One region of the Carnobacterium iners genome, then DNA from elsewhere that is predicted to be linked to it. Evidence: predicted binding sites of a transcription regulator. Region 1 holds the regulator's gene; the other holds the start of a gene.
What was found. Region 1 encodes LexA, which represses DNA repair genes until DNA is damaged. Its sites were predicted from a motif close to CNAACANNTGTTNG; they were not measured.
Positions count from the first base shown of each region.

Region 1 (4,721 bases):
CAATAGAAAGACTATGCAAATTGACAGAAAAATCAATTTACATAGTCAAAAATTAACGGTTTAATTTTTATAGGTTATTGTATTTCTCAATAACGTTTTCCACTGTAAATCCGTACTCTTTAATAACTTTATCTCCTGGTGCACTTGCGCCATATTTATCAATTGCAATCATAGCACCATCTAATCCTACATAACGCTCCCATCCAAAACTTGAACCCATTTCGATAGAAACACGCTTGCGAACTGCAAGAGGTAAAACAGACTCTTTGTAGGCAGCATCTTGTTTTTCGAATAAATCAAAACTTGGCATAGAGACAACAGAAACATCTTTTCCAGCTGCTTTAAGAGCTTTTTGTGATTCTATTGCTAATGCAACTTCAGATCCAGTTGCAATTAAAATGCCATCTGGAACCTCGCCATCTTGTGGAGAAAGTACATAAGCACCTTTAGCAACATTTTCTTGTGCCAATTCATCTGTTTTAGGTAAAACAGGTAAATTTTGACGTGATAATACCAGCATTGTTGGGTGATCGGTTGAAGTTAGCGCAATCTTCCATGCAGCAACGACTTCGTTACCATCAGCTGGACGTAAAACAGTCAAATTAGACATACCACGTAAACTTGATAGATGTTCTACAGGTTCATGTGTTGGTCCATCTTCTCCGACTGCAACAGAATCATGTGTAAAGACATACGTTACAGGCAAATTAGAAATAGCTGCTAAACGAATAGCTGCTCTCAAATAATCTGTAAAGACAAAGAATGTTCCCACATAAGTTTTTGAACCACCATGTAAAGCTATTCCGTTTGCTGCAGCTGTCATAGCAAATTCACGCACGCCATACCAAATGTTTCTTCCTTCGTATTGGCCAGGTTGGAAGTCTTTTTCAATAGCTACCATTGTATTATTCGAAGAAGATAAATCTGCAGATCCGCCCCAGAAAGCAGGAACAGTCTTAGAAATAGCATTTAATACTTGACTGCTCGTAACTCTTGATGCTAAAGCAGGATCTCCCTCTGAAAAACTTGGCAATTCGCTATCCCAATCTTTTGGAAGTTCGTTATTCATAGCTTGTTCAAATTGTTCTGCTAATTCAGGATACGCCTTACGGTAATCATTAAATAGTGCATTCCACTCTTTTTCTGAATGTGCGCCTTTTTTGATCATGTCTTCTTCAAAACGGTCGCTTACTTCTTCTGGAACAAAGAAATCTTTCCCTTCCCATCCGTAAGCTTTTTTAGCAGCTTCAATGCCTTCTGGGCCTAGTGGAGCGCCATGAACTTTATGAGTTCCTTCATTTGGTGCGCCAAAACCAATAATTGTTTTTACTTCAATAATAGTTGGTTTCGTTGTTTCAGCTTTTGCGGTTTCAATTGCAGCATTAATTTCTTCGATATCATTGCCATCTTTTACTAAGATATGTTGCCAATTATAGGCTTCAAATCGTTGCCCTACATTTTCAGTAAACGCTTTTGATGTTGGTCCATCTAAAGAAATATCGTTTGAATCATACAACATAATTAATTTATCCAGTTTTAAATGACCTGCTAAACTAGCCGCTTCAGATGAAACCCCTTCCATTAAATCGCCGTCTCCGCACAATGCGTATGTGTAATGGTCTACAACTGCAAAATTTTCTTTATTATAAGTTGCTGCTAAATGTGTTTCTGCCATTGCCATACCCACTGCGTTCGCTATTCCTTGGCCTAATGGACCTGTTGTAGCTTCAACACCGTCTGTGAAGTTTACTTCTGGATGTCCTGGAGTTTTACTATTCCATTGACGGAAATTTTTCAAATCCTCAATTGAAACATTGTAACCTGCAAGGTGCAATAAACTATAAAGCATAATAGAACCATGTCCTGCAGAAAGAACGAAACGATCACGATCTACCCATTTTGAATTTTTAGGATTTACTTTCAGATGCTTTGCCCAAAGTGTGTAAGCCATTGGTGCTGCTCCCATTGGTAATCCTGGATGTCCAGAATTAGCTTTTTGGACTCCTTCCATACTAAGTGTTCTAATCGTATTAATAGCTAATTGGTCAGTGTTGTCAAACAATTAAATCATCCTCTCAATTGTGTTAATTTCATTTTACTGTTTTTTAGCGTTCAAATCAACGTCTGAACGCTATTTAATAAAAATAAGTTTTTTAATGGATTCTCTAAATTTAGCGATTGTGCAGACCTTTTTCTTTTTGAATTTGTTTTAATTTATCTGGGGTCACGTCTGCACCATCTTCATCGACAACCTTTAATCCTTCAATATGATTGCGCATGCCCCCTCTAAAGGCTGCTAAATATGCTTCTCTTAGCTTTTTTTGTTCTGACTGCTCGGATAAGCTTAATCCTTCACTTTTAGCTTTTTTTGCTAGAGCGTTGATCCGCTCTATTCGTTCTTTAGATATCATCTTATTCACCTCATAATTCTTATTATTTAAACACTATACCAAAAAACTCTATTTTATGCATCAAAATCGGTTTATCTTAGCGAACATTTGTTTGATTCAGCTATTTATTTGTGTTATTCTAGAAAAGAAATAATAAAAGGAATGAGGTGTATTTAGTTATGCGCAAGACACCAGAATCAAGACAAATTGAAGTTTTGCAATATATTCATGATCAAGTAAAATTAAAAGGCTATCCGCCAACAGTACGTGAAATTGGAACAGCTGTTTCATTGTCTTCTACATCAACTGTACATGGACATTTATCTAGACTTGAAAAGAACGGTTTTATTCAAAGAGATCCTAGTAAGCCACGTGCAATTGAATTAACCTCTACTGGATTAACAAAATTAGGAATTCAACTAGAACAAATCCCTTTATTGGGAACAGTGGCAGCAGGTGAGCCTATCTTAGCTGTTGAAGAAGCTTCTGATTATTTTCCACTTCCCCCTAATCTAAAACAAGAGAGTGATACGTTATTTATGCTAACTATACGAGGAGAAAGTATGATCAATGCTGGTATCTTTGATGGTGACGAAGTCATCATTCGTAAACAATCTAGCGCAAATAATGGAGACATTGTCATCGCCTTAACAAGTGAAGACGAAGCTACTTGTAAAAGATTTTACCGTGAAGATAATTATTACCGCCTTCAGCCGGAAAACGATTCTATGAACGATATTTTACTAGATGAGGTTACTATTCTTGGTAAAGTTGTTAGTCTATATCGTAGTCACATCTTTTAATTTTTTTAAAAGTAAAAAAATAAGCTATTAATTTGATAGAGCTATCTAGCCATCTATTAGCAAACTAAATTTTTTATCTATAGATAAAAAAGACCGACCTTAAGATTAGAATTAAACTCTAATTTTAAGGTCGGTATCACTATAGATAAAAATTTTTTTGCTTTTTCCTGTCCTTAACTAGACTAGTCAAAAATAAATTTACTCATTATCATTAGTATTCCATTAACGCTAAAATATCGTAACCTTCGATTTTATTGCGGCCTTTTAGCTCACTTAACTCAACCAAGAAAGCTGTTCCAACAACTTCTCCACCTAATTGTTCAATTAGTTTAATCGTTGCTGCAATCGTTCCACCTGTAGCTAACAAGTCGTCGCAAACAAGTACCTTTTGACCAGGTTTAATAGCATCTTTATGAATTTGTAAAATGTCATTTCCATACTCTAAACCGTAGCTAACTTCTACCGTTTCACGCGGTAATTTACCTTTTTTTCGAGCAGGAGCAAAACCTATTCCTAACTCGTAAGCTACTGGGCACCCCACAATAAATCCTCGTGCCTCAGGTCCTACAATCATATCTACACCTTTATCTTTTGCATATTTAACAATTTCATTTGTTGCAAATCGGTAAGCCTCACCGTCAGCCATCAAAGGAGATATATCGCGAAAAATAATTCCTTCTTCTGGAAAATCAGGTACATCAGCTATATAATTTTTTAAATCCATTCCATTTTCCTCCGTTTCAATTCTACAGTTCTTTATTTAATTGACTTTTAATCCAGCTTTCAAGCTCTGCAAAGCGACTGTAGATCAGGGCTTCTTCTGCGGCAAATTTCCCCAGTCGTTTTTGATAAACTTTTGTATCTATTAATCCTATTTTTTTTACATTTGGCACACTATTCATAATACCATCTTGTATTGTAACAAAATCTACTTCAAAAAACACGTTGATTATAAAAATTAATGTGTTTTCCTTTAATTTTAAATGACTAGATAAATTTTTAATTTTATGTCTAACATCAATATTCTTATGCGTTGCAATATATTTAAAGACTTGTGAAAATTGCATTCGGCTTGGCATACCCTCTAAATAGATGCTTTCTCGATTAAAGAAGCTCACGTAAATACTAGATGGCTTGCTATTATTTAGTAGCTCACTTAATAAATCTAAATGATTTGGACAATCAACTAAAACTAATTTACTTGATTTCATGGTCATCTGCTCAATATCTTTTGGGTTTGTTATCAAATAAGAATAAGCGTTTTTGGGCACATTTCCTTGGTATTCTTTGTAATTTTTCTCGTTAAAAAAGATATAGTCAGCCATTGGTAATTGCCAGATGCTTGTTGCTATTCTAGTGCTTCTTAGATCAAATAGTTGTGTGCCTTTGACTACCAAGTCCCCTAGCATCAACTGAGGCTTACGTAAACTATTCCACTCATTAATATTAAGTTTACCGATAACAGACACTTGGGCTTGTGCTCCTATATTTTCTGCCATCGTTCCCAAATGAAATCCTATTGCATCTA
Region 1 covers NZ_FXBJ01000002.1:2,004,231-2,008,951, forward strand. The annotation lists gene tkt (transketolase) at 68-2,062, opposite strand; gene B9Y54_RS09550 (DUF896 family protein) at 2,172-2,411, opposite strand; gene lexA (transcriptional repressor LexA) at 2,570-3,193, shown strand; gene B9Y54_RS09560 (adenine phosphoribosyltransferase) at 3,405-3,917, opposite strand; gene recJ (single-stranded-DNA-specific exonuclease RecJ) at 3,940-4,721, opposite strand, start outside.

Region 2 (4,721 bases), 130 kb from region 1:
AGCAGAACTTACATAGACAACAGTTACTCCAAAAGGTTCAGGTAATTGACTAGTAGCAGAAATAATAGTTACTTGTGCTCCTAAATCTCTGGCAACACTCGCCAAGCTGTAACCCATCTTACCAGATGAATCGTTGGTTATATAGCGAACAGGGTCAATACGTTCTTTTGTTCCACCTGCTGTTATGACAACACGCTTATTTTTTAATGGCAACTCTGCTTGTCTTGGAATCATAAATTGTTTGACTGATTCAACAATCGTTAACGGTTCTGGTAGTCTACCTTTGCCTTCATATCCTTCTGCCAGAAAACCGGTTTCTGGTTCCATAACAAAACGCTTATCTAATCTTAAGGTTGCAAAATTACGAACAGTTGCTGGATTCTCCAACATATGTGAATTCATTGCAGGAACAACAAAAATAGGAGCTGTTGTAGCTAGTAAAGTTGTCGTAACAAAATCATCTGCTATTCCATTTGCTACCTTAGCAATAACATTGGCTGTGGCAGGAGCAATAACAGCTAAATCCGTCCAGTCTGCTAAATGGATATGACTGACTTTATCTTCTTCTCTCTCATCAAATGTATCTGTGTATATATGGTGTTTGCTCACTATTTGGAACGTCAAAGGGGTTACAAATTCCATAGCTGATGCAGTCATTGCTACTTTAACATTTGCTCCTTGTTTAATAAACTGTCTAACTAAGTCAACAGCTTTATAGGATGCTATACCTCCACAAACATATAACGCAATATTTTTATTTTTTAACATTTTGACTAGCCTCCTTCAAAATACAACAGAATGTTAACGATACCTGATAACAGTTTACTAAAAAATAAGATGTTTGTCTTGTGAACCTAGTAATTCCTTAATTTACTAAAATAAAAATACTCCAAAAACAGGTAAATACCTATTTTGGAGCACATGTAAAAATTATTAGCGATTAAATAAAAGCAATTACTCTTGAGGCCCAACCGTGGTAGGATCGATAACTAAATCTCCGGCGTCAATTTCTTCTAGTGCACGTCCCACATTTTTATATGATTGGTAATTTTCTAACATAGGCATAGCCTTTGCTTCCAATTCGTGTGCACGCTTGCTTGCTAAAATAACTAACGAATATTTTGAATCAATTTTTTCTAATAAACTATCAATAGATGGCAATAACATCATAATATTTTACAACTCCTCAATCATTTTTTTATACCGATGGATAACACGTGAAACTTTTAAGTGTTCACATTCAACGATATCTTTAATTTTTGCAACAGCATTTTCTACTTTATCATTCTCAACAGCATAATCATAGTGTTGCATCAAATTGATTTCCTCAATAGCTCTTTCCATCCGACTTTCTATGACACTTGATTCATCTGTTCCTCTACTTACTATACGTGATTTTAATTCTTTCAACCCTGGCGGAGTCAAGAAAATAAAGATCCCTTCAGGCATTTTTTCTCGCACCTGTAAAGCACCTTGAACTTCAATCTCTAAAAATACATCTTTTCCACTGTCCAACGTTCGATTGACATACTCTAGTGGTGTGCCATAATAATTTCCAACATATTCTGCATATTCTAATAAACCGTCTTTTTTGATCAAATCTTCAAACTGTTCTTTGGTTCTAAAAAAATAATCACTTCCATCTATTTCCCCTATACGTTCTTTTCGTGTAGTCATTGAAATAGAATATTCTAAGTCATTTTCTTCTTGCTCAAAAATAGCTTTCCTTACGGTCCCTTTTCCTACTCCAGAAGGTCCTGAAAGAACAATTAAAAGTCCACGATCTACCATGTCAAAATCCTTTCCATTCTAAAAAAATAAGTTATTCTTTTTTATAAAAATAGTACTTTATTCAAAAGTTGATAAGAAGAGTTTGAGAGTGTCCATCTCTTCATTCGTTAATGTTAAACCTTTACCCATTTTCTCATGGTTTGGTGACCAATCACGAATATCAAATTTAGGTGGATTACCATTCCAACTTACTAAATTAATTTCTTTTTGCCAGCCTTTATTATTCTTTGACAACACTGCAATTTCTTCCATTATTTCATAAGAAAATTTTTGAGACACTGTTCTTTACACCTCACATATAGACATTAAAAGTAATTTTTAAATAACTAGTTACAAACACTTGTCCTTTTAGTGTACCATAAAAAATAGAAATGGTGTACGCCTTTTTTCATATTTCTTCATTAATACTAGTAAAGCCTATTTTTAAGAGAATATAGTTTTTCAAGGTTATTTTAAACATAATTTTAAATATAAAAGAAGTAGTATGAACACTAATCGTGTCATACTACTTCTTCATGAAAACAGATTTAAATTAAAGGCTAACCCATGTCTTTAACTTTCATTAAGCGAGTTATATTCGCTCTCTCATTTTCATCTAATTTCATTTGGATGAAATAAATTGTCTCTTCTAATTGAGGAATTGTCATGTATTCTAAAGCATTTACACGACGACGAGTTTTCTCAATCTCATCTGCCATTAGTTGGCATGTTTTTTCTATCTCAGAAAGTTCTAACAGTTCAGTCATAACCGCAGACATCTCTTCGATTGACGTATCAAGTTCACTATTTGAATTTAGGTAACCATACTTTAAATCATTTGTATCTTGACTCTCATCGTATCCAAAATTCATTACAGGTACTGAAACACTCATAATATTTTTTTGGTACATTTCTAATTCAACCGAACGTGGTGGTATAGCTACTAACTCTTCAATAAATTTTTCATTTAGTAAAGCCTTAGCCATTACAAATGATTGCATCGCACTAGTTAATTTTTCTTCAACTATTGAACGTAATACATTATTTTTTCTGATTAGAGTAATAAACTGACGCATCAATTCATCTTGTTTATCTTTTAATAATTTATGACCACGAGTTGCTGTGCTTAATCGTTGTTTTAAAATGGTTAATTCCATTCTTGTAGGGTTGACGTTTAACTTTGCCATTTAGACTCATTCCCCTTTCGGCAGGTATTCGTCTAACATTTCATCTTTGATTCGCTTTAATTCTGTTCTTGGTAAAATAGCTAACAATTCCCAAGCTAAATCTAGTGATTGTTCAATTGTACGATTCGTGTAATTACCTTGGTTTACATATTCATTTTCAAAACGCTCGCCGAATTTAGCAAATAACTTATCTGTTTCTGAAAGAGCAGATTCACCTAAAACAACTGCTAATTCCTTTGCTTGTTTACCTTCAGCATAAGCAGCAAACATTTGGTTCATTGTTGCAGCATGATCTTTTCTTGTTTTCCCTTCTCCTGTACCTTTATCTTTCAAACGCGATAAAGAGGGAAGTACATCAATTGGAGGTTGGATTCCACTATTGAATAAATCACGAGATAAGATAAGTTGTCCTTCAGTAATATAACCTGTTAAATCTGGAATTGGGTGAGTAATATCGTCTTCGGGCATCGTTAATATCGGTATTTGAGTAACAGAACCTTTTCCACCTACTAAACGTCCAGCACGTTCAAACAATGTTGCTAAGTTTGTATACAAGTAACCTGGGTAACCACGTCTTCCTGGTACCTCACGTCTTGCTGCTGAAATTTCGCGTAAAGCTTCACAATAGTTAGTCATATCCGTCATGATAACAAGAACATGCATATCTTTTTCGTAAGCTAAATATTCAGCCGTTGTTAATGCCATTTTTGGCGTTGCAATCCGTTCGATAGCTGGATCATCAGCTAAATTAATAAACATTACTGAGTGGTCGATAGCTCCTGTTTTACGAAAATCTTCCATAAAAAATTCAGCTTCTTCAAAAGTAATCCCAATTGCTGCAAAGACAATCGCAAACTCTTCTTCAGAATCTAAAACGGTTGCTTGTCTAGCAATTTGAGCTGCTAATTCTTTATGTGGTAGTCCTGAACCTGAAAATACAGGTAGTTTTTGTCCTCTAACTAATGTATTCAAATGGTCGATTGATGAAATTCCCGTTTGGATGAATTCATCTGGATAATCGCGCGCCATTGGATTAATCGGTTCACCATTTACATCCATTGTTTTTTCTGGAATTAATTCAGGACCATTATCGTTAATTCGTCCCATTCCATCAAATACTCGACCAACCATATCCTCAGAAACATCTAGTGAAAGTGGTCTACCTAAGAAACGTACTTTTGTATCTTCTAAATTTATTCCACTTGAACCTTCAAAAATCTGAACCATAGCTTTATCGCCATTGATTTCTAAAACTTGACCACGTCTTTTTTCACCAGTTTGCATTTGTATATCGACTAGTTCATCAAATTTAACGCCTTCTACGCCTTCAACTGCCATTAAGGGGCCCACAACTTCTGTTACTGTTTTGTATTCTTTAAGCATCTGAGTCCATTCCCCCTTCTTCAACAATTTGATGAATCGTATTTTTAATGTCTTCTTTTAATTGATCAAATTCGCTAATTCTTTCTTCTGGGATATATTTACTACGTGCAATTCTTTCTCGAACAGCGACAGTTCCTTCAATAATCTCATTGAAGTAAGAACCTAATTTCATACCGGCTAGTGCTTCATCTTGGAAATCAAGAATGGTAGAGAGCATTCCATACTGTTTTTCGATTGACGTATAGCTATCAACATCATCAAAAGCATTTTGCTGTAAGAAATCTTCACGAATCATTTTAGATACTTCAAGTTTTAATCTATCCGTTTCTGATAGAGATTCAACGCCGACTAAACGTACAATTTCTTGTAATTCTGATTCAT
Region 2 covers NZ_FXBJ01000002.1:2,134,848-2,139,568, forward strand. The annotation lists gene coaBC (bifunctional phosphopantothenoylcysteine decarboxylase/phosphopantothenate--cysteine ligase CoaBC) at 1-768, opposite strand, end outside; gene rpoZ (DNA-directed RNA polymerase subunit omega) at 955-1,170, opposite strand; gene gmk (guanylate kinase) at 1,177-1,791, opposite strand; gene B9Y54_RS10230 (YdbC family protein) at 1,849-2,070, opposite strand; gene B9Y54_RS10235 (V-type ATP synthase subunit D) at 2,331-2,957, opposite strand; gene B9Y54_RS10240 (V-type ATP synthase subunit B) at 2,964-4,340, opposite strand; gene B9Y54_RS10245 (V-type ATP synthase subunit A) at 4,333-4,721, opposite strand, start outside.
Region 2: a site for LexA is predicted at 2,125-2,138, ahead of B9Y54_RS10230 (YdbC family protein). Genes of this name have one in related genera too.